DNA from 4 places in the Streptomyces sp. NPDC087901 genome. Region 4 is predicted to be linked to each of the others. Evidence: riboswitches for the same ligand, from Rfam matches in the RefSeq annotation. Region 4 holds a riboswitch; each other region holds the start of a gene.
What was found. Region 4 has a riboswitch for cobalamin ahead of ACIOEW_RS18785 (ABC transporter substrate-binding protein). Riboswitches for the same ligand answer to the same signal wherever they lie in the genome.

Region 1 (5,533 bases), on a different contig from region 4:
CGGTCGCGCAGGGCGGCGAGCATGTTTCCGGCCAGTTCGTCGGTGCCGTAGCGGGCGTAGGCGGCGACCCGGACAGGGCCGCCCAGCATCGCGGCGGCGTAGTGGACCGACGGCACCTCGGCGACGAGCGTGGAGACGGCCGTGGCGTGCACCGCGTGGGTGTGCACGACGGCGGCCGCGTCGGTGTTCCGGTACACAGCGAGATGGAGCGGGAGTTCGCTGGTGGGGACCATGTCGCCGAGGACCTGGTTGCCCTCCAGATCGACGGCGACCGGATCCTCGGGGCGGAGCCGGTCGTACGGCACTCCGCTCGGGGTGACCAGCACGGTCGCGCCGACCCGCGCCGAGACGTTGCCCGAGGTCCCCACGACCAGCCCCTCGGAGGCCGTCCTGCGGGCGGTGGCGACGACAGCACCCCAGGCCCGTTCGATCGAATCCCGCCACTCGCTGCTCATACGAAGATCCTTTCAACGGATGAGCGGCCCGCTGCCGCCCCTCCCCCGAAGGCCCGCCCGAACGCCGGATTCCGGGCCCACACCGGCCTGCGCCGGAATCCCACCGTCGCGCGGCGGGCGAAAAGGGCGGCGGGACTCCGGTTGGAGTCACCGCAACGCCCCGCTCAGTTCATCTTCCGTTCACTCGGATTGCCTACGGTCCACGTGCCACTGACGTCGAACGATTGCCTGGGTAAATGGAACACATCACGCTGCTGCTCGCGATTGTGATCGTGACAGCTCTAGTGTTCGATTTCACGAACGGTTTCCACGACACCGCCAACGCGATGGCCACGACCATCTCGACCGGCGCACTCAAACCCAAGACAGCGGTGGCCATGTCCGCCGTTCTCAACCTCGTAGGCGCGTTCCTGTCGGTGGAGGTCGCAAAAACGATCTCCGGCGGGATCATCAACGAAGACGGGCTCAGAACCGAGGTCATCTTCGCGGCGCTCGTCGGCGCCATCCTGTGGAATCTGCTGACCTGGCTGGTCGGCCTGCCGTCCAGCTCCTCCCACGCACTGTTCGGCGGCCTGATCGGCGCCGCGGTGATGTCCGCCGGCTGGTCGTCGGTCGACGGCGGCACCGTCGTCACCAAGGTGCTGCTCCCCGCGGTCGCCGCACCGGTCGTCGCCGGTCTGGCCGCGCTGCTGGCCACCAAGCTGACCTACCGCATCGGCGGGAAGGTCACGGGCGGCGCCCAGGAGAAGGCCACCGCGAAGGGTTACCGCGCCGGCCAGATCGCCTCGGCCGGGCTCGTGTCTCTCGCGCACGGCACCAACGACGCGCAGAAGACCATGGGCATCATCACGCTCGCCCTGGTCACCGGCGGCGTCCTCTCCCCCGGCTCCAACCCGCCGGTCTGGGTCATCGTGTGCGCCGGCCTCGCCATCGCACTCGGCACCTACCTGGGCGGCTGGCGCATCATCCGCACCATGGGCAGCGGCCTGACCGAGCTGAAGCCGCCGCAGGGCTTCGCTGCCCAGACCAGTGCGGCCACCGTCATCCTGGCCTCCTCGCACCTCGGCTTCTCCCTCTCCACCACCCAGTCGTGCTCCGGTGCCGTCATGGGCGCGGGCCTCGGCCGCAAGGGCGGCGTGGTCCGCTGGTCCACCGCCACGCGGATGTTCGTCGCCTGGGGTCTGACCCTGCCGGCCGCAGGTCTGGTCGGCGCGGGCGCGGAGTTCCTCACCAAGCAGGGCACCTGGGGTGTCGTGGTCGTCGCGGCGCTGCTGATCGCGGGCTCCGGTGCGATCTGGATGCTGTCGCGCCGCAAGCCCGTCGGGCACGACGATGTCGCACCCGGCGGCCAGGACGAGGGCGCAGCGGCCGGTGACGACGAGCCCGCGGGCGTCGTCACCACCGCAATCGCGGCCGTCAGCCCGCCGCCCACGGCGGCTGCCATGACCCACGACCTCACGGCCACCATCCCGGCCCCGGCCGGACCGGTCACCGACCCGGCCCGACCCGCCACGGTCTGAAGGACTGTCCCTCAGGGACCCCAAGAGCCTCCGGTAAGGACAGATCCACATGAACATCGACTGGGCAGCCCTCGGCACCGTCTTCGGCGTCTCCCTCGTCGCCACCATCGCGCTGGTGGGCCTCTTCACCCTCGGCATCGTCGGCCTCTCCAAGCAGCCGGAACCGGCCGCACAGGGCGGACCGGCCGGGGGGTCTCTCCTGCTGGCCCGCACCGGCGCGTACGTCTGCTTCGGACTGTGCGCCGCGGCGGTGGCCTACGGCATCTACCTGATCGTCGCCTGAGCCCCACCACTCACTCCCCGCTCCTTCGCATCGGGCCGGACGCACCACGTGTGCGTCCGGCCCGATGTGCGTCTGAGCACACTGCGCCGTCGCAGGTCAACGGCAAGTTGACGGGCGTTCGCGGAGCGTGGTGGACTGCCGGAGCCATTACGGCGACAGCAGAGGAAGCCGGTGCGAATCCGGCGCGGTCCCGCCACTGTCACCGGGGAGCAGCCCCCCACCACGGAAGTCACGGTCCACACGCGGACTGGAAGACCGGGGGAACTGCGGATCCGGAAGCCAGGAGACTCTCGTCGCCGTCACGTCGAACCAGGGCGCGGACCCTGAGTGAGGACATACCGCCATGCCCGGCTGCCGTGCGTCCAGTCCTGTGCTGCTCCTGCCAGCAACTGCCTGTCCAAAGGTCCTTCGAGGCGCAACGGCCGGCTGAACCGTGCGTGCCGATCGCATCTTCGCGTACGGCGCCACGGCCGGTCTGATCGGCGATCTGCTGCTCGGTGACCCCCGCAGGGGACACCCGGTCGCCGCCTTCGGGCGGGCCGCGGCAGGCGTCGAACGCCGTCTGTGGCACGACCACCGCGGCTGGGGCGCACTGCACACCCTGGTCTGCGCCGGAGGCGCCGCCGGGGCTGCCGCGCTGGCCACCCGTGCGCTGCGCCGCCACCCCGCCGCGTCCGTCGCCCTGACCGCCGCCGCCACCTGGTCCGTCGTCGGCGGTACGTCGCTGGGCCGCGAGGCCCGGGCCATCGGCGGCGCGCTCGCCGCCGGGGACATCGGCCTGGCCCGTGAGCGGCTGCCGCATCTGTGCGGCCGCGACCCGCAGTCCCTGGACGGGCCGCAGATCGCCCGCGCCGTCGTGGAGTCCGTCGCGGAGAACACCTCGGACGCCGTCGTCGGCGCCCTGGTGTGGGGGGCGCTGGGAGGGGTCCCCGGACTCGTCGGGTTCCGGGCCGCCAACACGCTCGACGCGATGGTCGGCCACAAATCGCCCCGCTACCGGCGTTACGGCTGGGCCTCGGCCCGCCTCGACGACCTCGCGGGCTGGCCGGGCGCCCGGCTGACGGCCCTGCTCGCCGTGGCCGCCGGGGGGCGGCCACGGGGAGCGGTCCGGGCCTGGCGGGCCGACGCGGCCAAGCACCCGAGCCCCAACGCGGGTCCGGTGGAGGCCTCTTTCGCGGGCGCACTCGGCGTACGGCTCGGCGGGACGCTCGCCTACGGCGGCCGGGTCGAGCACCGCCCCGTACTCAACGGGGCCACCGGCCGGGCGGTGGAGAGCGAGGACATCGAGCGTGCCGTACGACTGTCGCGCCGGGTGAGCGCGCTGGCCCTCGGCGTGAGCGTGGCGGCCCGCCTGGGCGCGGGACTCGCGGCACGACGGATCACGGGGGCCCGTACCGCGGGAACTCGACTCCCGGGGACCCGTACCGCAGGGCCTCGACTCTCAGGACGGAGACCGACATGAGCGGCGGACTGCTGGTCGCCGGGACCACCTCGGACGCGGGCAAGAGCGTCGTCACCGCGGGCATCTGCCGCTGGCTGGTGCGCCGGGGTGTGAAAGTGGCACCGTTCAAGGCACAGAACATGTCGCTCAACTCCTTCGTCACCCGCGAGGGCGCGGAGATCGGCCGCGCCCAGGCGATGCAGGCCCAGGCCGCCCGGGTCGAGCCGACCGCACTGATGAACCCGGTCCTGCTCAAGCCCGGCGGCGACCGCTCCAGCCAGGTCGTCCTGATGGGGCGCGCGGTGGGCGAGATGAGCGCCCGCGGCTACCACGGCGGCCGGCAGGAGCAACTTCTGTCCACCGTCGTGGACTGCCTGGAGCAGCTTCGGGGCACGTATGACGCAGTGATCTGCGAGGGGGCGGGCAGTCCGGCCGAGATCAATCTGCGGCGCACGGACATCGTGAACATGGGCATCGCGCGGGCCGCACGCTTCCCGGTGGTGGTCGTCGGAGACATCGACCGCGGAGGGGTCTTCGCCTCGTTCTTCGGTACGACGGCACTGCTCTCGGCCGAGGACCAGGCGCTGATCGCCGGCTACCTGGTCAACAAGTTCCGCGGTGACGTCTCCCTGCTGGAGCCCGGCCTTGACATGCTGCGCGATCTGACGGGACGGCCGACGTACGGCGTGCTGCCGTTCGCCCACGGCCTCGGCATCGACGAGGAGGACGGCCTGCGGGTGTCGCTGCGCGGCACCGTACGGGAGTCGGTCGTCGCCCCGCCGCACGGCGAGGACATCCTGCGCGTCGCCGTGTGCGCCGTTCCGCTGATGTCCAACTTCACCGATGTGGACGCTCTCGCCGCGGAACCGGGCGTCATCGTGCGGTTCGTGGACCGTGCCGAGGAACTGGCCGACGCCGACCTCGTCATCGTGCCCGGCACCCGCGGCACCGTGAAGGCGCTCTCCTGGCTGCGCGAACGCGGGCTCGCCGACGCGCTGCGGCGGCGCGCCGCCGAGGGCCGTCCGGTCCTCGGCATCTGCGGCGGCTACCAGATCCTCGGCGAGGAGATCGAGGACGACGTCGAGTCGCGCGCAGGGAAGGTCGACGGGCTCGGGCTGCTGCCCCTGCGCATCCGGTTCGACCGCGAGAAGACCCTCGCCCGGCCGGTCGGCGAGGCACTCGGCGCCCCGGTCGAGGGGTACGAGATCCACCACGGCATCGCGGACGTGCGCGGCGGCGAGCCGTTCCTCACCGACGGTCGGGGACAGCGCCTCGACGGCTGCCGCTCCGGCGCCGTGTGGGGCACCCACTGGCACGGTTCGCTGGAGAGCGACGCGTTCCGCCGGCGCTTCCTGACGGAGATCGCGCGGGCCGCCGGCCGGCGCTTCGTCCCCGCCCCCGACACCTGCTTCGCCGGGCTGCGCGAGGAACAGCTCGACCGGCTCGGCGACCTGATCGAAGAACACGCGGACACCGACGCGCTGTGGCGGCTCATCGAGTCGGGTGCACCGGCAGGACTTCCCTTCATCGCCCCCGGAGCACCTGGAACACGCGCATGAACGCCCCGCTGTCCGCCCCGCTGACCACCGTGCTGCTGTTGTCGACCGCTGACACCGACCTCCTCGCCGCCCGTGCCTCGGGCGCGCCCTTCCGGATCGGCAACCCGACCCGCATCGATGTCCACGAGGAGCTCCCCGCTCTGATCGAGGGCTCCTCCATCGCCGTGGTCCGCCTGCTGGGCGGCAAGCGCGCCTGGGAGGACGGGCTCGCGAAGCTCAAGGCCTCGGGCATCCCGACCGTGCTGCTCGGCGGCGAGGCGGTGCCGGACGCGGAA
Region 2 (5,533 bases), on a different contig from region 4:
CACGGCTACGTCACCACCTCGGACTTCGTCCGCGGCCGCTTCGGCTCCAAGGGGCTCTCGCTGGCGGTCGCCGTCACCGGCATCCTCGCCACGATGCCGTACATCGCGCTCCAACTCGTCGGCATCCAGGCGGTTCTGGATGTGATGGGCGTCGGCGGTGGCGAGAACACCCACTGGTTCATCAAGGACCTTCCGCTGCTGATCGCGTTCGCGGTACTCGCCGCGTACACGTACTCCTCCGGCCTGCGCGCCCCGGCGCTGATCGCGTTCGTCAAGGACGGCCTGATCTACCTGGTCATCGTCGTGGCGATCATCTACATCCCGATCAAGCTCGGCGGCTTCGACGACATCTTCGCCAAGGCGGGCGAGGCGTTCTCGGCGAAGAACGAGGCGGCCGGCAAACCGGTGGCCGGACTCGCGCCCGGAGCGGCGGGCCAGTGGGGTTACGCCACCCTGGCCCTGGGCTCGGCACTGGCGCTCTTCATGTACCCGCACTCGATCACGGCGACGCTCTCCAGCCGCAGCCGTGAGGTGATCCGCCGCAACACGACGATCCTGCCGCTGTACTCGCTGATGCTCGGCCTGCTCGCGCTGCTCGGCTTCATGGCGATCGCCGCCGGAGTCAAGGTGGACAACGGCCAGCTGGCGATCCCGCAGCTGTTCGAGAACATGTTCCCCGACTGGTTCGCGGGAGTCGCGTTCGCCGCCATCGGCATCGGCGCCCTGGTGCCCGCCGCGATCATGTCCATCGCCGCGGCGAACCTGTTCACCCGCAACATCTACAAGGACTTCCTGAAGCCCGACGCGACACCCGCGCAGGAGACCAAGGTCTCCAAGCTGGTGTCGCTGCTGGTGAAGGTCGGCGCGCTCGCCTTCGTCCTCACGATGGACAAGACGGTCGCGATCAACTTCCAGCTGCTCGGCGGAATCTGGATCCTCCAGACGATGCCGGCCCTGGTCGGCGGGCTGTTCACCCGGTGGTTCCACCGCTGGGCGCTCCTCGCGGGCTGGGCGGTCGGCATGATCTACGGAACGGCCGCCGCGTACGGGGTCGCCAGTCCGACCCAGAAGCACTTCGGCGGGTCCTCCAAGGAGATCCCCGGCCTCGGCGAGATCGGCTACATCGGCCTGACGGCCTTCGTGCTGAACGTCGTGGTGGTCGTCGTCCTCACGTTCGTCCTGAACGCCGTGAAGGCGCCCGCCGGGATCGACGAGACCTCCCCGGGCGACTACACCGCGGACTCGGGCGACCCGGGCGTGAAGACGGAGCTCCCGCCGGCCACCGCCGGCGCGCCGGGCGGCCACTGACCGCCACGCACGTGAACGGGCCGCCGCACGCCTCCTGGGAGGGGTGCGGCGGCCCGTTCACGCGGGCCGCGGAAATCGCTTGCGGCCACGGCCCGCCCGTACGGCAGACTTCCGCCCATGGACATAGCTATCCGGCCGGTCGAGCCCGCCGAGCACACGCTCCTCGGCGAGATCACCGCCGAGGCCTATCTCGGCGACGGGCTCCTGGACTACGGCGCCGACGATCCGTATCTGGTACAGCTGCGCGACGTACCCCGCCGGGCCGCCGAGGCCGAGGTGCTGGTGGCCGCCGACGCGCGGGGCCGCGTCCTGGGCGGGGTCACCTACGCCCGGCCGGGCAACCCGTGGGCCGACATCGCGGCCGCGGACGAGGCCGAGTTCCGGATGCTGGCGGTCTCCCGCGAGGCCCGTGGCGCCGGGGCCGGCGAGGCCCTCGTACGGGCCTGTATCGACCGCGCACGGGGCACCGCGGGGGTCACGGGGCTCGTCCTGTCGACGCAGCCGGCCATGCACGGAGCCCATAGGATCTACGGGCGCCTCGGCTTCGTACGGACGCCCGATAGGGACTGGAATCCCATCGCCGACCTCAAGCTGCTGACGTACCGTCTGGACCTCCGGCCCCTGCCGTAAGGGCGCACCAAGATCTCGTACGACACAACATGTGGGGGCTGCCGCATCCGGCAGCCCCCACATGTATGCTCGTGCTCGCTGTCGCCGCAGGGAAATCCGGTGCGAATCCGGAACTGTCCCGCAACGGTGTGTTCGGTGTGCTTTTGTGCACTCCCTAGTCCGAGGTCCTGCCGACAGCGCATCCGGCTCGACCGATCCGGATGCCCAGACGTCCGGGCCTCGTGGATGGGCCGGTGGACGCCGCACGGAGCGCTGCCCTGCCGGGTCCCGCTCCGCCCGGCTGCCCCCGCTCCCCGAAGGCCCCGAGCCGAGCGAGGGAGAGCACCGCGTGACCATCGCGCCAGCCGATCCGGTTTCAGCGGCCGAGTCCGAAGCAGCCGAGGCCGAAACGGTCCGGTCCGGCGGACCCGCGAAGGACGGGCCGGGAACCGCACTGCTGCGGACCCTGACCGACCTCACCGCCGATCTGCCCGACACCGACCCCGGACGCGTCGCCGCCGCCGCACTGCGCGGCCGCAACGCCCGGTCGGACGAGGCGGAGCTGCGCTCGCTGGCCACCGAGGCCGCCGCGGGCCTGATCTCCGAGGACCCCGCCTACTCCCGGCTCGCCGCCCGTCTCCTCACCCGCACCATCGCGGACGAGGCGGCCGGGCAGGGCGCGACGTCGTTCTCCGCATCGGTCGCCGTCGGGCACCGTGAGGGCCTGATCGCGGACCGCACGGCCGAGTTCGTGACGCTCCACGCGGCCGCCCTGGACGCGCTGGTCGGTCAGTCGCTCACTGCCGGCGCCGACGACCGCTTCGGCTACTTCGGCCTGCGCACCCTGCACAGCCGCTATCTGCTGCGCCACCCGCTCACCCGGCAGGTCATCGAGACGCCGCAGCACTTCATGCTGCGCGTCGCCTCCGGGCTCGCCGAGGACACCTCCGAGCGCGCCCTGGACGAGGTCGCCGCGCTGTACGGCCTGATGAGCCGGCTGGACTACCTGCCCTCCTCCCCCACCCTCTTCAACTCCGGTACCCGGCACCCGCAGATGTCCTCCTGCTATCTGCTGGACTCGCCGCTGGACGAGCTGGACTCGATCTACGACCGCTACCACCAGGTGGCGCGCCTCTCCAAGCACGCGGGCGGCATCGGCCTCTCGTACTCCCGCATCCGTGCCCGCGGTTCGCTGATCCGTGGCACCAACGGGCACTCCAACGGCATCGTCCCGTTCCTGAAGACGCTCGACGCCTCCGTCGCCGCGGTCAACCAGGGTGGCCGGCGCAAGGGTGCCGCCGCCGTCTACCTGGAGACGTGGCACGCGGACATCGAGGAGTTCCTGGAGCTGCGCGACAACACGGGCGAGGACCAGCGGCGTACGCACAACCTCAACCTGGCGCACTGGATCCCCGACGAGTTCATGCGCCGGGTGGACACGGACGGCACCTGGTCGCTGTTCTCCCCGGCCGACGTGCCCGAGCTGGTCGACCTGTGGGGCGACGAGTTCGACGCCGCCTACCGCGCGGCCGAGGCCAAGGGCCTGGCCCGCAAGACCATGCCGGCCCGTGAGCTCTACGGCCGCATGATGCGGACCCTCGCCCAGACCGGCCAGGGCTGGATGACGTTCAAGGACGCCTCCAACCGGACCGCGAACCAGACCGCCGAGCCGGGCCGGGTCGTGCACTCCTCGAACCTGTGCACCGAGATCCTCGAAGTCACAGACGACGGCGAGACGGCCGTCTGCAACCTCGGCTCGGTCAACCTCGGCGCGTTCGTCGCCGACGGCACGATCGACTGGGAGCGCCTGGACGCCACCGTGCGTACGGCCGTGACCTTCCTCGACCGGGTCGTGGACATCAACTTCTACCCGACCGAGCAGGCCGGCCGGTCCAACGCCCGCTGGCGTCCGGTGGGTCTGGGCGCGATGGGCCTCCAGGACGTCTTCTTCCAGCTGCGGCTGCCGTTCGACTCCCCCGAGGCCCGCGCCCTGTCGACGAAGATCTCCGAGCGGATCATGCTCGCGGCGTACGAGGCGTCCTGCGACCTCGCCGAGCGCTCGGGCCCGCTGCCCGCCTGGTCCGAGACGCGTGCCGCCCGCGGTGTGCTGCACCCGGACCACTACGACACCGAGCTGAACTGGCCGGAGCGCTGGGACGCCCTGCGCGCCCGGGTCGCGAGGACCGGTATGCGCAACTCGCTGCTCCTGGCCATCGCGCCGACGGCGACGATCGCCTCGATCGCGGGCGTGTACGAGTGCATCGAGCCGCAGGTCTCCAACCTCTTCAAGCGCGAGACGCTCAGCGGTGAGTTCCTCCAGGTCAACGCGTATCTGGTGGACGAGCTGAAGAAGCTCGGCGTGTGGGACGCGCGGACCCGTGAGGCGCTGCGCGAGGCGAGCGGCTCGGTGCAGGGCTTCGCCTGGATCCCCGAGGAGGTGCGGGCGTTGTACCGCACGGCGTGGGAGATCCCGCAGCGCGGACTCATCGACATGGCGGCGGCCCGTACGCCGTTCCTCGACCAGAGCCAGTCGCTGAACCTGTTCCTGGAGACGCCGACGATCGGCAAGCTCTCCTCGATGTACGCGTACGCCTGGAAGCAGGGGCTGAAGACGACGTACTACCTGCGCTCCCGCCCGGCGACCCGGATCGCCCGCGCGGCGTCCGCCGCCCCGATCCCCGAGCAGGCAGCCGCGCCCGACGCGGACGCGATCGCCTGCTCCCTGGAAAACCCCGAGTCCTGCGAGGCGTGCCAGTAATCATGCGTGACAAGAACCTTCTCGACCCGGGCTTCGAACTGACCCTGCGGCCGATGCGCTACCCGGACTTCTACGAGCGCTACCGGGACGCGATCAAGAACACCTGGCACGTGGAGGAGGTCGACCTCCACTCCGACGTGGCGGACCTCGCCAAGATGTCGCCCGCCGAGCAGCACATGATCGGCCGGCTGGTCGCGTTCTTCGCGACCGGTGACTCGATCGTCTCCAACAACCTCGTGCTGACCCTGTACAAGCACATCAACTCCCCCGAGGCGCGGCTGTACCTGTCGCGGCAGCTCTTCGAGGAGGCCGTGCACGTCCAGTTCTATCTGACGCTGCTCGACACCTATCTGCCCGATCCGGACGACCGGGCGGCCGCGTTCGACGCGGTCGAGGAGATCCCGTCGATCCGCGAGAAGGCGCAGTTCTGCTTCAAGTGGATGGACTCGGTCGAGAAGATCGACCGGCTGGAGACGAAGGCCGACCGCCGTCGCTTCCTGCTGAACCTGATCTGCTTCGCGGCGTGCATCGAGGGACTGTTCTTCTACGGCGCGTTCGCCTACGTGTACTGGTTCCGCTCGCGCGGACTGCTGCACGGCCTCGCCACGGGCACCAACTGGGTGTTCCGTGACGAGACGATGCACATGAACTTCGCGTTCGAGGTCGTGGACACGGTCCGCAAGGAGGAGCCGGAGCTCTTCGACGACGCCCTCCAGCAGCAGGTCACCGACATGCTGAAGGAGGCCGTCGAGGCGGAGCTGCAGTTCGGCCGTGACCTGTGCGGCGAGGGCCTGCCCGGCATGAACACCGAGTCGATGCGCCAGTACCTGGAGTGCGTCGCCGACCAGCGGCTCACCC
Region 3 (5,533 bases), on a different contig from region 4:
GGGTGAGGAGTTCACGTACGGGTTCGGCGACGACGAAGCCCCGCCCTCCACAGACGGAGAGTGCGGCCTGGCGATCGAGATTGCTCATGGCGCTCAACCTATTCCCGTGCGGCTCCGCGCGGGCAGCGCCCACGCCGAATATTTAGTGGAATGTTAAACCACCTATGGGTGTTGTGGCGTGTGGATGCGTACGGGAACGGCCCGGCGGCACCCAGGACCGAGGAGGTCACATGAGCGACACCTACTACGAGTTCGGTACCGCCGCCGAGCGCTGGGACCGTGCGCAGTTCTTCTTCGGGTCGAAGGAGTACACGATCGCGGCCCGGATTCTGGGCGGACTCGTCGAGGAGGTGCCGGAGCAGGTCGCGCCCCGGTTGCTGCTGGCCCGGGCCTACTACCACTCTGCGCGGCTCGTCCGGGCCGAGACGGAGCTGCGCGAGGTGCTGGAGCGCGACCCCGTCGAGCAGTACGCACGGCTGATGCTCGGCCGCACGCTGGAGCGTCAGGGCCGACAGGCCGAGGCGGACACGCAGCTGCGGCTGGCGGCCGCGCTGTCCGGGGACTTCACTCCGGCCGGTGGCGCCTGACCGCCGTACGCACCGGGCCGCACCCGGAAATCCGGGTGCGGCCCGGCGGCACCGCGTGATACTCCACAGGGCATGACCGACCTCGTCACCCCACGCCTGCGCCTCCACCCGATGACCGTTGCCGATGCCGAGCAGGTGGCGGCGGGCCGGCCGGCGGACGGTGCGCGCTGGGCTCCCGGCTACCCCTGGCCCGGGGAGATGGCGGCGGCCACACGCTTCCTCGAGACCTGCGCGGCCACCGGCGACCCCAGTCCGTTCGCGAATTACGGGATACAGCGCCGCGAAGACGGGCTGGTCATCGGCGGAGTCGGCTTTCACGGGGCGCCCGACGAGAAGAGGCACGTCACCATCGGGTACGGACTCGTGGAATCGGCGCGCGGCATGGGGTACGCCTCCGAGGCGCTTCGCGTACTGCTGCGGTTCACCCGCGACCGGGGCGTCGCATGCGTGCACGGGGACACCGATCTCGACAACATCGCCTCCCAGCGCGTCATGACCGCAGTGGGCATGCGCCTCGTGAAGGAGGACGCGTCGCTGAAGCACTACCTCATCGACTGGGACGAACCCGCCGGGCCGGAGTGAGACTCCTCGGTACGCGGCGGAGCCCGCCGGGATCTCCCGGCGGGCTCCGCGCGTGCCGTCGACGCGCTGTACACGTCCTGCCGCACACGTCACGCCGCTCGGGCCCCGGAGTGCGGCCCGGTGGCCGCCCCCGGACTCAGCCTGCGACGGGGGCCGGGCGGTTCGCCTTGCCGTCCTCGGCCGTGACCGCGCGAGGCCCCGGCACCAGCAGCCGTTCGGTGAGGTAGCCGAAGACCAGCCCGAAGGTGGTCCAGAGCGTGACCTGTACCGCGAGTGTGGCCAGCCTGAACTCCCAGAGGAGGGAGGCCGGGAAGTCCTTTCCGACCTCGTTGAACGAGGGCAGGAAGGCGTAGGCGAGCCCGATCACCAGCACATAGCCGGCTGCCGCCGCGATGGTGGCGTTCCAGTTGCCCAGACGCGGAGCGAGCCGCCTGCCGAGGATGACGGCGGCCACGGCCAACAGGATGCTGAGCGCGACCATCAGGAAGAACAACGCGGTGCGCCGGCCGATGGTGTCGGGGTTGCCGACGGCCGGCGGGTTCGCCGGGTACTTCAGGAACGGCACGATGTACACGGTCAGCAGGGCAGCTCCCGCGATCAGCGCAGCCGTCGCCCGGGGGCCGAACCGTCCCAGCCGGCCGAGGGCGTAACAGAAGACGAGCGCGGCGATGCCGCCGACGGCGATACCGAACACGAGCACACCGGTGGCGAGGCCGCCGGTGGCCTGCATGCCCCGGCTGACGAGTTCCTCGCCGCCGCCGTGGTCGTGACTGTGGCTGTGCGCCTCTTCGAGGGCGATGGCCGCGTCAACGCGTGACTCGCCGAGGAAGTACGCCACCGCGAGCGCGAACGCACCCGCGACGAGGCCGGCCAGCATGCCGCGGACCAGCAGAGCTCTGACAGATATGGAGTTCATGAGGGATTCCCCTGGATCAGCCGGATGGATCAGTGGCAGGGGAAACCGAGGAGGTGACGGCCGTCGTGGACCCACTCGTGCACGCCTTCGCCCGAGATGAGCGCGGTGGCGCCCTGCTCGGCCCCGACGAAGTACAGCAGGATCAGCATGACGATGCCGAGGAAGACCGCCCAAGGAGCAATGGCCTTGAGCGAGATGGGGGTGATGGCGGGTGCGACTGTGGCGGGGGCAGCAGTCTGTGCCATGGCAGAACCTCCTGAGGGAACACGCGTCCCGATCGTGGTACCTGAGACGAAGGTGCTGGGTCTGACTTCCCGTACAGGTACGGGTTCACAGTGGCGCGACCGTGCCGGATTCTCACCGGACTTCCGTCACACCCTCGTCGTGTCGTCGCGACCATACCGCCTGGGCGTGACCGCCGCCATGGTGCCCGTGGGTCTGCCTGAAGTCCCCGGATGCCATGGTGTGCTTGGCCACGTGGCCCCAGTTCAGGGAGTTGAGAGCGGGAATGACGGTACGGGTGATGTTGATCTCACCGGGGATGAACGCCGCACTGCGCGAGGCCCGGTTCGCCGGTGACGCACCCCTCGACGACGCCGGACTCGCGCAGGCACGAGCCGCCGCCGCCTCGGTGCCGGCCGCGGACCGGTGGCTGCGGGGGCCGTCCCGGCGCTGCACCGGAACCGCGGAGGCGCTCGGCCTGCGGTCGGCCGCCGAACACGCCTTGCGGGACTGGGAGATGGGCCGCTGGGCCGGTGCACGACTGTCGGAGGTGAGTGCGGGCGAGCCGGATGGGGTGGCGGCCTGGCTGGCGGATCCGTCGGCTGCTCCGCACGGGGGCGAGTCGCTGCTGGAGCTCTGCGCCCGAGTGGGCACATGGCTCGACTCCCTGCACGAAGGTACTGCCGGCCGGGTGCGGGAGATGCCCGAGCCCGGCGCGCACAAGGACGGCCTCGGCCGGGTCCTGGGAGTGGCCGAGCCCGGCGTGGTCCGGGCCGCGGTCGTCCATGCACTGGCCCTCCCGCCGCAGGCGTTCTGGCGGCTGGACGTGGCCCCCCTGACGGTGACGGAGCTCAGCGGCAGGTCGGGGCGGTGGAACCTGCGCTGCGGCCGGCCGCTCGTACCGTAGGCGAGGATCTGACGTCCGCGTCCGGGAGCGGCAGGCACCGCGCGCCAGGCGGCACCCGCCCCGCGGGAGTCCTACCCCGCTCCTCCGTCCCCGCGCGCCGCATTGAGCCTCGCATCCAGGGTGATGGCGGCGTCGATCAGGGCCAGGTGCGTGAACGCCTGCGGGAAGTTGCCCAGTTGACGCCCCGTGAGGGCGATCTCCTCCGAGTACAGGCCCAGATGGTTGGCGTAGGTGAGCATCTTCTCCAGGACCAGCCGGGCCTGGTCGGTGCGTCCGGCCCGGGCCAGGGCGTCGACGTACATGAACGTGCACAGGGAGAAGGTTCCCTCCGAGCCGCGCAGGCCGTCGGGTGAGGCCTCGGGGTTGTAGCGGTAGACAAGGCTGTCGCTCACCAGCTCGTGTTCCATCGCGTCCAGCGTGGTCTTCCACATCGGATCGTCCGGAGTGATGAAGCCGACCGTCGGCATGCGCAGCAGGGACGAGTCGAGCACGTCGTTGCCGTAGTGCTGGACGAAGGCCTGCTTCTTCGGGTCCCAGCCCCGGTTGAGCACCTGCTGGTAGATCGTGTCACGCGCGTCCACCCAGCGGCCGCGGGCCGCGGGGCGGCCGTCGTCGTAGGCGATGCGGACGGCGCGGTCGAAAGCGACCCAGGACATCACGCGGCCGTAGGTGAAGTCCTTCCTGCCGCCACGGGTCTCCCACAGCCCTTCACCGGGCTGGTCCCAGTGATCGACCAGCCAGTCGAGAAGGGTGTGCAGTGCGGTCCAGCCGCGCGTGTCCAGGTGCATTCCGTGCTGGTGCGCGAAGTAGATGCTGTCGAGAGCCTCACCGTAGATGTCCAGCTGCAGCTGGCTCGCCGCTCCGTTGCCGATACGGACCGGGGCGGAGCCCCCATAGCCCTCCCAGTGACCCAAGGTCTCCTCGACGAGGTCGGAGGAGCCGTCGACGCGGTACATGATGTTCAGTGGCCCGGTGCCGCCTTCGTGGCCGGCCTCTTCCTTCACGCGGTCGTGCAGCCAGCTGATGAACGCCCTTGCCTCCTCCCGGAAACCCAGGCCCAGCAATGCGTACACGGAGAACGACGCATCACGGATCCAGGTGAACCGGTAGTCCCAGTTGCGCTCTCCGCCCAGCTGCTCGGGCAGTCCCGCCGTGGGAGCGGCCACCAGGGCGCCGGTGGGCGCGTACGTCATGAGCTTCAGTGTCACGGCCGAACGTTCCACCGCTTCCCGCCACCGCCCCGCATAGGTGGACTGGCCGAGCCAGGAGCGCCAGAACTGGACGGTCTCGTCGAAGAGTTGCTCGAACTCCGCCACGGACACCTCGTGCGGCGGCCCGTCGGGGGACGACTCCAGGACCAGGCCGCGCTGCTGGCCCGCTTGCAGGGTCAGGGTGAAGCGCAGGTCGTTGTCGCCCGAGAGGATGTTCAGCAGCCGCTCGTCCTGCGGCTCGCGGACGGCATGGACCGCGAGGTTCATGTCCTGTGAGGTGAACAGGGCCCCGCGCTCCGTGATGTGCAGCTCGTGCGGTTTACGGCCGTAGTCGAAGCGCGGAGCGATCTCCCCCTCGAACGTCACGGTGCCCCGGACGCAGCGCAGCATGCGGACCAGACGGTGCCTGGCCGTCGCCGCCGTCCCGGTCACCGGCATGAAGTCGACCACCTCACCGGTGCCCGCCTCCGTCATGAAGCGCGTCACCAGGACGGCCGTGTCGGGATGGTAGAGCTGCTTGCTCGTGTAGGCGTCGGCGACCGGCCGGACAGTGAAGTGACCGCCCTTGCCGCGGTCGAGCAGAGCACCGAAGACACTGGGGGAATCGAAGCGCGGACAGCAGAACCAGTCGATCGTCGCGTCAGTGGTCACGAGAGCCGCGGTCTGCAGATCACCGATCAGACCGTGGTTCTCGATCAGGGGATATTCGTCCATTTTGCACCCCTTTCGGCGCCGACTGTCCATCGTATGCCGACGACGACACCCCGTCCTGCCGAGGCAATGAGGCGAGGTGGCGGCGGGTTGCGGGCACCGCACCGGCCGGGCCCGCCGGGACCGTAGGCTCTGCACATGAGGGAAACGCAGGCTGGCGGGGCCGTACGAGGACCGGGGCGGCCGCGCGAGGAACGGGTCACCGGGGCCGTCCTCGACGCGGTCGTCGGACTGGTCACCGAGCAGGGGATCGGGGCGGTCACGATGGACGTCGTCGCGGCCCGCGCCGGGGTGAGCAAGCCGGCCATCTACCGGCGGTGGCCCACTAAGCAGGATCTGATCATCGCCGCGGCGGAAACACGCATCGGCGTCCTTTCGGTGCCCGATCTGGGCGACT
Region 4 (5,533 bases):
CGTCGATGTCCAGGTGGGTCATGACGGCGGCGGTGACGCGGTCGGTCACCGCCGCCTGCACGTCGGGGTCGGAGGCCAGCGGATCCATCATCGCCACATAGCGGTCCGTGTCCCCGGCGACGTCGCTCGCCCAGCTCGACACGATGCTGAGCGGTGTCAGTACGGCCGCCACCAGGATCAGCAGGACCGCGAAGAACGAACGGAGCCGCAGCCCGTGCCGGGCCGGGGCACGGGCCTCCAGCTGGGCCACCCGTACCCGAAGGGCTTCCAGTTCGGCGTGCTCGTCCGGTGCGGCCGACTGACCGGGGTCCCGTTCCATGACCCAAGGGGATGTCCTGGCCGCCCGCACAGCGCGGTGGGTTGCTGCATACAGGTGACGGATGGCGGCCGGTACGGTGTCCTCCGGGCCCCGCCGGGCAGGGGCGAGCTGTCTCGGACCCCGGCTGTGGGGGTGTCCTGGACGTTTCCTGATCGTTTGTTCTTTTATGACCACTATTTTCGACAACGCTGGCCCCTCGGGAGCCGGAACCGGGCCGGTCGCCGACCTGCTCAGCACAGCGCTCCTCGGTCCGGACGCCCGCCGCGAGCACGGCTTCTGGCGCCGGCTCGTCACCACAGAACCGTTCCGCCTGCCCCTCTGGCCGCCTCCCGGTCCTACCCCCGACGAGAGGCTCGCCCTCGCCCACGCACGGCTGCGCACGCTCAACAGCGCGCTGGACAGCGCCGCCAGGCCGGCCTCCGATCCGCGAGCCCTGGCCGCCATGCACGAATGGCTCGCCCCTGTGGACCCGGCCCTCACCACCGTTGCGGGCATTCACTACAACCTTTTCCTCGGCAGCCTTCTGGACCACGACGCCGACAGCACCCGCGATCTGTCGGACTTCCTCCGGCTGCGACGGATCGGCACGTTCCTCTGTACGGAGGTGGCGCACGGCAACGACGCCGCCGCCGTCGAGACCACCGCCACCTACGACCCCGCCCGGGACGGGTTCGTGCTCCACACCCCGCACGCCGGTGCACAGAAGTTCATGCCCAACACCAGTCCGGCCGGCGGCCCCAAGTCGGGGCTCGTCGCCGCCCGGCTGATCGTCGGGGGTGCCGATCACGGAGTCTTCCTGCTGCTGGTGCCGCTCACCGACGCGTCCCGGGCCCTGCCAGGGGTGCGGGTGCGCCGGCTTCCCGCACGGATGGGCAGTCCCGTCGACCACTGTCTGACCTCCTTCGACCAGGTCCTCGTAGGGCGAGGGGCGCTGCTCGGCGGCGTGCAGGGGCGGGTCGGCGAGGACGGGGTGTTCCGCAGCGACACCGAGGGGCGAAGGCGCCGCTTTCTCGCGTCGATCGGACGGGTCACCGCGGGCCGGATCTGCATGAGCGCCAGCGCGGTGGGGTCCGCACGCGCCACGCTGGCCGTCGCCGTCCGCTACGGCGGCCACCGTTTCGTCTCGGGTGGCCGCCCTTCGCCGCCCGTCCCGGTGATCGCGCACCGCAGCCACCACGGGCCGCTCGCCGAGGCCATGGCCACCGTCTTCGCGATGAGCCTGCTGCACCGGCGGGTCCTCGACCGCTGGGAGGCGGCGGCGGCAGGACCGCCGGCGGGCCGGGAGGAGGCCGAGCGGCTGGTCGACGTGGCCAAGGGGTGGATCACGTGGCAGGCCCGGTCCGTCATCGTCGAATGCCGGGAGAGGTGCGGAGCCCAGGGGCTGCTGGAGAACAACGGGATGAGCGAACTCGTCACCGGCGTCGAGGGCGCCATCACCGCCGAGGGCGACAACCTGGCCATCCACTCCAGGGCGGCCGCCGGCCTGCTCTTCGAGGCCGCACGGGACCCGGACGAAGGGCCGGCGGCCGCTCCGCCGGGCGGCGACCTCACCGACCTGCGCTTCCTCGGCCGGCTTCTGGACCAGGTGGAGCGCATCTGGTTCGCCCGGGCGGCCGCACGGATGGCGCGGGTACCGCACGGCGACCCGCTGGAGCGCTGGAACGCGGCATCCGGGACCGCTCTGCGGGGGGTCGAGGCCCATGCGTACCGGCAGGCGGCCCACGCGTACGAGCACGCGCTCACGGCTCTGCCCGGCGGCGAGGCCCGCGAGCGGCTGGGCGAACTGGCCCGGCTGTTCGCGCTGCGCTGGGTCGCGCGCAACAGCGGGGATCTGCTGGCCGCCGGCCACCTGACCGCCGGTCAGGTCGAGGGACTGACCGATGTCACCGAGCAGCTCATCGCCGTCGTGAGCGGTCATCTGCCGGAACTCGCCGAGTCCTTCGCGCTGCCCGGTGAACTGCTCGCCGACTGGCCCATCGCGGGAGCCCGTTACACGGACGCGTACGACGACCCGGGCGCCTCCTGGCACACTGCCGCGGACCGGGAACCTGCCGGGGGCGCGCGATGACGGGCACACCGCAGCAGGGAGCCGCAGCGCTGCCGCACAGGGCGGCGGAAGCGGTCCGGTGCCTGGGCGTCCGCGTCGTCCTGCTGGGATTCTGGGGGACCGCAGCGCTGCTCTCACGGTGGGGCGAGAGGGCGCGCACGCACGGTGGCGAATCGGTTCACCGCAAGGCGTGACCGGAGCGAGGCCGTCCGGACGCCCGGGCCTCGTCCGGACGCTCGGGCGCCGTAGGGGCGCTCGGGTGTCGTCCGGGCAGTCGGGCGTCGGGGCGGTGCGCGGCACGCCGCACCGCCCCGACGCCCCGTCCGCCCCACCGCTCGTACCCGGGCGCACCGCCGCTGAGCTGCGCAGAGGCTCGTGGTAGCGTGCCGAGAGCCAGTCGAACTCCACGTAGGGGTCAGGGAATCCGGTGCGAATCCGGAACTGACGCGCAGCGGTGAGGGGGACGGGCGGGGCCACAGCCACTGGGAGACCCACGGTTTCCCGGGAAGGCGTCCCGTCCGCGTGAACCCGAGTCCGAAGACCTGCTGGCACCCGCGGTCCGGGACCGGATCGCGGAACTCCGTACACCGGGCCCCGCGCATGGGCCCAGAGACGCCGAGGTACTTCGTGCCGCCCATAGCTGGCCCCGCCCGCACCGCTGCCCTGCTCACTGCTGCCCTGATCCTGCTGACCGCCTGCGGCGGCGGCAAGGACAGTACCGCCGCCAAGGTCCAGGGAGCCGACGGCTATCCGGTGACCCTGAAGAACTGCGGACGGACCGTCACCGTGGACGCCGCCCCGAAGCGTGCCGTGCCGGTCGACCAGGGATCGGCCGAGATCCTGCTCTCGCTCGGCCTCGCCGACCGGCTCGCCGCCACCGCCACCTGGACCGACCCGGTGTTGAAGGGCTTGGAGAAGGCCAACGCAGGCATTCCGAGGATCTCCGACAACCGGCCTTCGTCGGAGAAGGTCCTGGATCAGGAGCCCGACTTCGTCAGCGCATCCTTCGAGTCGACGCTCGCCAAGGGCGGTGTCGCCCCACGGGAGCAGTTCGAGAAGCTCGGTGTCCCCACCTACGTCTCGCCCGCCGACTGCACCGCCAAGGACAACAGCAAGGACGGTGACGGTGTCCGCACCGGCGCCCTGACCATGGACAGCGTCTACGGCGAAGTGCGGGACCTGGCCAAGGTGTTCGGCGTTCCGGAGCGCGGCGAGAAACTCGTTGCGGAGCTGCGTGCCCGGGTGCGCAAGGCGACCGGAGGGATCGACGCCTCCGGCGCCTCCCTGATGTACTGGTTCGCCAACTCCGAGGCCCCCTACCTGGCCGGCTGCTGCGGAGCACCCGGAATCATCACCCGGGAGATCGGCGCGGAGAACGCCTTCGACGACACCCACGAGGAATGGCCCCAGATCAACTGGGAGACCGTCGCCGACCGCAACCCGGACGTGCTGGTCATCGGCGACCTGACGCGCAAGTCGCAGACCGCCGAGAGCGCCGCGAAGAAGATCGCCTTCCTGGAGTCCAACCCCGCCACGAAGAACATGGACGCCGTCCGGCACAAGCGTTACGTGCTGCTCAGCGGCCAGGCCATGAACCCGACCATCCGGACCGTCGAGGGTGTGGAGCGCGTGGCCGCCGGCCTGCGTACCTTCGGGCTCGCGGGGTGACGGACACCGAACAGGCGGCGGCACCGCGCGAGGACGCGAGTGTGCACGCCCGGCCTGACCTCAGGGGTGTCCGGGGCCTCAGGGGCTTCTGGGGTGTCCGGGGCGGACTCCTGTGGGCCGGCGGGCTCCTGCTGCTCGTCCTGTCCGTCGCCGTCGCCGTCACCATCGGCCCGGCCCGGATCTCCGTCGCCGACGTCTGGGCCACGGTCGCCTCCCACCTCGGTGCCGGTGAGTCGCGGCTCAGCCCCATCCGCGACGGCATCATCTGGAACCTGCGTATGCCGCGCACCCTGCTCGCCGCCGTCTGCGGCGCGGGGCTCGCGGTCTGCGGAACCGTCATGCAGTCGCTGCTGCGCAACCCGCTCGCCGACCCGTTCGTCCTCGGAGTCTCCTCCGGGGCCTCGACCGGCGCGGTCGTCGTCGTCGTTCTCGGCGTCGGCGGGGGAGCGGTCTCCCTGTCGGCCGGGGCGTTCATCGGGGCGCTCTGCTCCTTCGCCCTCGTCATGCTGCTCAGCCACACCCTCGGCGGCAGCACCGACCGTGTCGTGCTGTCCGGGGTCGCGGCCATGCAGCTATTCTCCGCGCTCACCTCCTTCGTCGTGATGACCGCCGCCGACGCCGAGCAGACCCGCGGGGTGCTGTTCTGGCTGCTGGGCTCACTCGGGGGCGTCGGCTGGAGCGATGTGTGGATCTGCTCCGCCGTGCTCGCCGTGACGCTGCTGATCTGCCTCGGCCACGCCCGTACGCTCGACGCCTTCGCCTTCGGTCAGGACGCGGCGGCCACCCTCGGCGTCCACGTCGGCCGTACCAGGATCGTCCTGTTGTGCACGACCGCGCTGCTGACCGCCGCACTCGTGAGCTCGGCCGGTGCCATCGGGTTCGTCGGACTGGTGCTGCCGCACGCGGCCCGTGCGCTCACCGGTTCCGGGCACCGCAGGCTGCTGCCGGTCACCGCGCTCGCCGGGGCCGTCTTCCTCGTCTGGGTCGACACCCTCGCCCGGACCGTCCTCGACCCGCAGGAGGTTCCGGTGGGAGTCGTCACCGCCCTGATCGGGGTACCAGCCTTCGTGCTGGTCCTCTACCGCACCCGGCGGGCCCCATGACTCCGGCCACCCCCGGCGGCCTGCGGGCCGACCGGGTCAGCAGGGAGGCGGGCGGCCGGCTCATCCTGGACGGTGTCTCGCTCGCCCCGCCGCCCGGCGCCACCATCGGGCTGATCGGTCCGAACGGTTCCGGGAAGTCCACCCTGCTGCGGATCCTGGCCGGAGTCCTGGCCCCGGACGCCGGCGTGGTCACCCTCGACGACGATCCGCTGGCCGCCGTCGGGCGCCGCACCGTGGCCAGACGGGTCGCGGTGGTCGACCAGCACGCCGTCACGCAGGTCGAGCTGAGCGTCGTGGACGTCGTACGCCTGGGCCGCATCCCGCACCGCCGTGCCTGGTCGGCGCCGGGGGCTGCGGACGAGACGGCGGTCCGTGAGGCGCTGGAGCGGACCGGCC

Region 1: linked by a shared signal. The riboswitch ahead of ACIOEW_RS37060 (cobalamin biosynthesis protein) and the one ahead of ACIOEW_RS18785 (ABC transporter substrate-binding protein) in region 4 are both predicted to bind cobalamin.
Region 2: linked by a shared signal. The riboswitch ahead of ACIOEW_RS25075 (ribonucleoside-diphosphate reductase subunit alpha) and the one ahead of ACIOEW_RS18785 (ABC transporter substrate-binding protein) in region 4 are both predicted to bind cobalamin.
Region 3: linked by a shared signal. The riboswitch ahead of ACIOEW_RS26590 (CbtB-domain containing protein) and the one ahead of ACIOEW_RS18785 (ABC transporter substrate-binding protein) in region 4 are both predicted to bind cobalamin.

Annotation. Positions count from the first base shown of each region.
Region 1 covers NZ_JBIUUC010000019.1:70,222-75,754, reverse strand. The annotation lists gene ACIOEW_RS37075 (class II aldolase/adducin family protein) at 1-455, opposite strand, end outside; gene ACIOEW_RS37070 (anion permease) at 692-1,975, shown strand; gene ACIOEW_RS37065 (hypothetical protein) at 2,025-2,258, shown strand; cobalamin riboswitch at 2,419-2,548, shown strand; gene ACIOEW_RS37060 (cobalamin biosynthesis protein) at 2,692-3,720, shown strand; gene ACIOEW_RS37055 (cobyric acid synthase) at 3,717-5,258, shown strand; gene cobN (cobaltochelatase subunit CobN) at 5,279-5,533, shown strand, end outside.
Region 2 covers NZ_JBIUUC010000008.1:273,215-278,747, forward strand. The annotation lists gene mctP (monocarboxylate uptake permease MctP) at 1-1,308, shown strand, start outside; gene ACIOEW_RS25070 (GNAT family N-acetyltransferase) at 1,426-1,938, shown strand; cobalamin riboswitch at 1,991-2,128, shown strand; gene ACIOEW_RS25075 (ribonucleoside-diphosphate reductase subunit alpha) at 2,267-4,675, shown strand; gene ACIOEW_RS25080 (ribonucleotide-diphosphate reductase subunit beta) at 4,678-5,533, shown strand, end outside.
Region 3 covers NZ_JBIUUC010000009.1:215,587-221,119, forward strand. The annotation lists gene ACIOEW_RS26570 (pirin family protein) at 1-88, opposite strand, end outside; gene ACIOEW_RS26575 (tetratricopeptide repeat protein) at 231-587, shown strand; gene ACIOEW_RS26580 (GNAT family N-acetyltransferase) at 660-1,169, shown strand; gene ACIOEW_RS26585 (CbtA family protein) at 1,306-2,085, opposite strand; gene ACIOEW_RS26590 (CbtB-domain containing protein) at 2,115-2,330, opposite strand; adenosylcobalamin (AdoCbl) riboswitch at 2,376-2,469, opposite strand; gene ACIOEW_RS26595 (histidine phosphatase family protein) at 2,594-3,214, shown strand; gene ACIOEW_RS26600 (glycoside hydrolase family 15 protein) at 3,286-5,169, opposite strand; gene ACIOEW_RS26605 (TetR/AcrR family transcriptional regulator) at 5,275-5,533, shown strand, end outside.
Region 4 covers NZ_JBIUUC010000005.1:352,926-358,458, reverse strand. The annotation lists gene ACIOEW_RS18800 (hypothetical protein) at 1-319, opposite strand, end outside; gene ACIOEW_RS18795 (acyl-CoA dehydrogenase) at 486-2,387, shown strand; gene ACIOEW_RS18790 (hypothetical protein) at 2,384-2,560, shown strand; cobalamin riboswitch at 2,744-2,931, shown strand; gene ACIOEW_RS18785 (ABC transporter substrate-binding protein) at 2,994-4,034, shown strand; gene ACIOEW_RS18780 (FecCD family ABC transporter permease) at 4,076-5,137, shown strand; gene ACIOEW_RS18775 (ABC transporter ATP-binding protein) at 5,134-5,533, shown strand, end outside.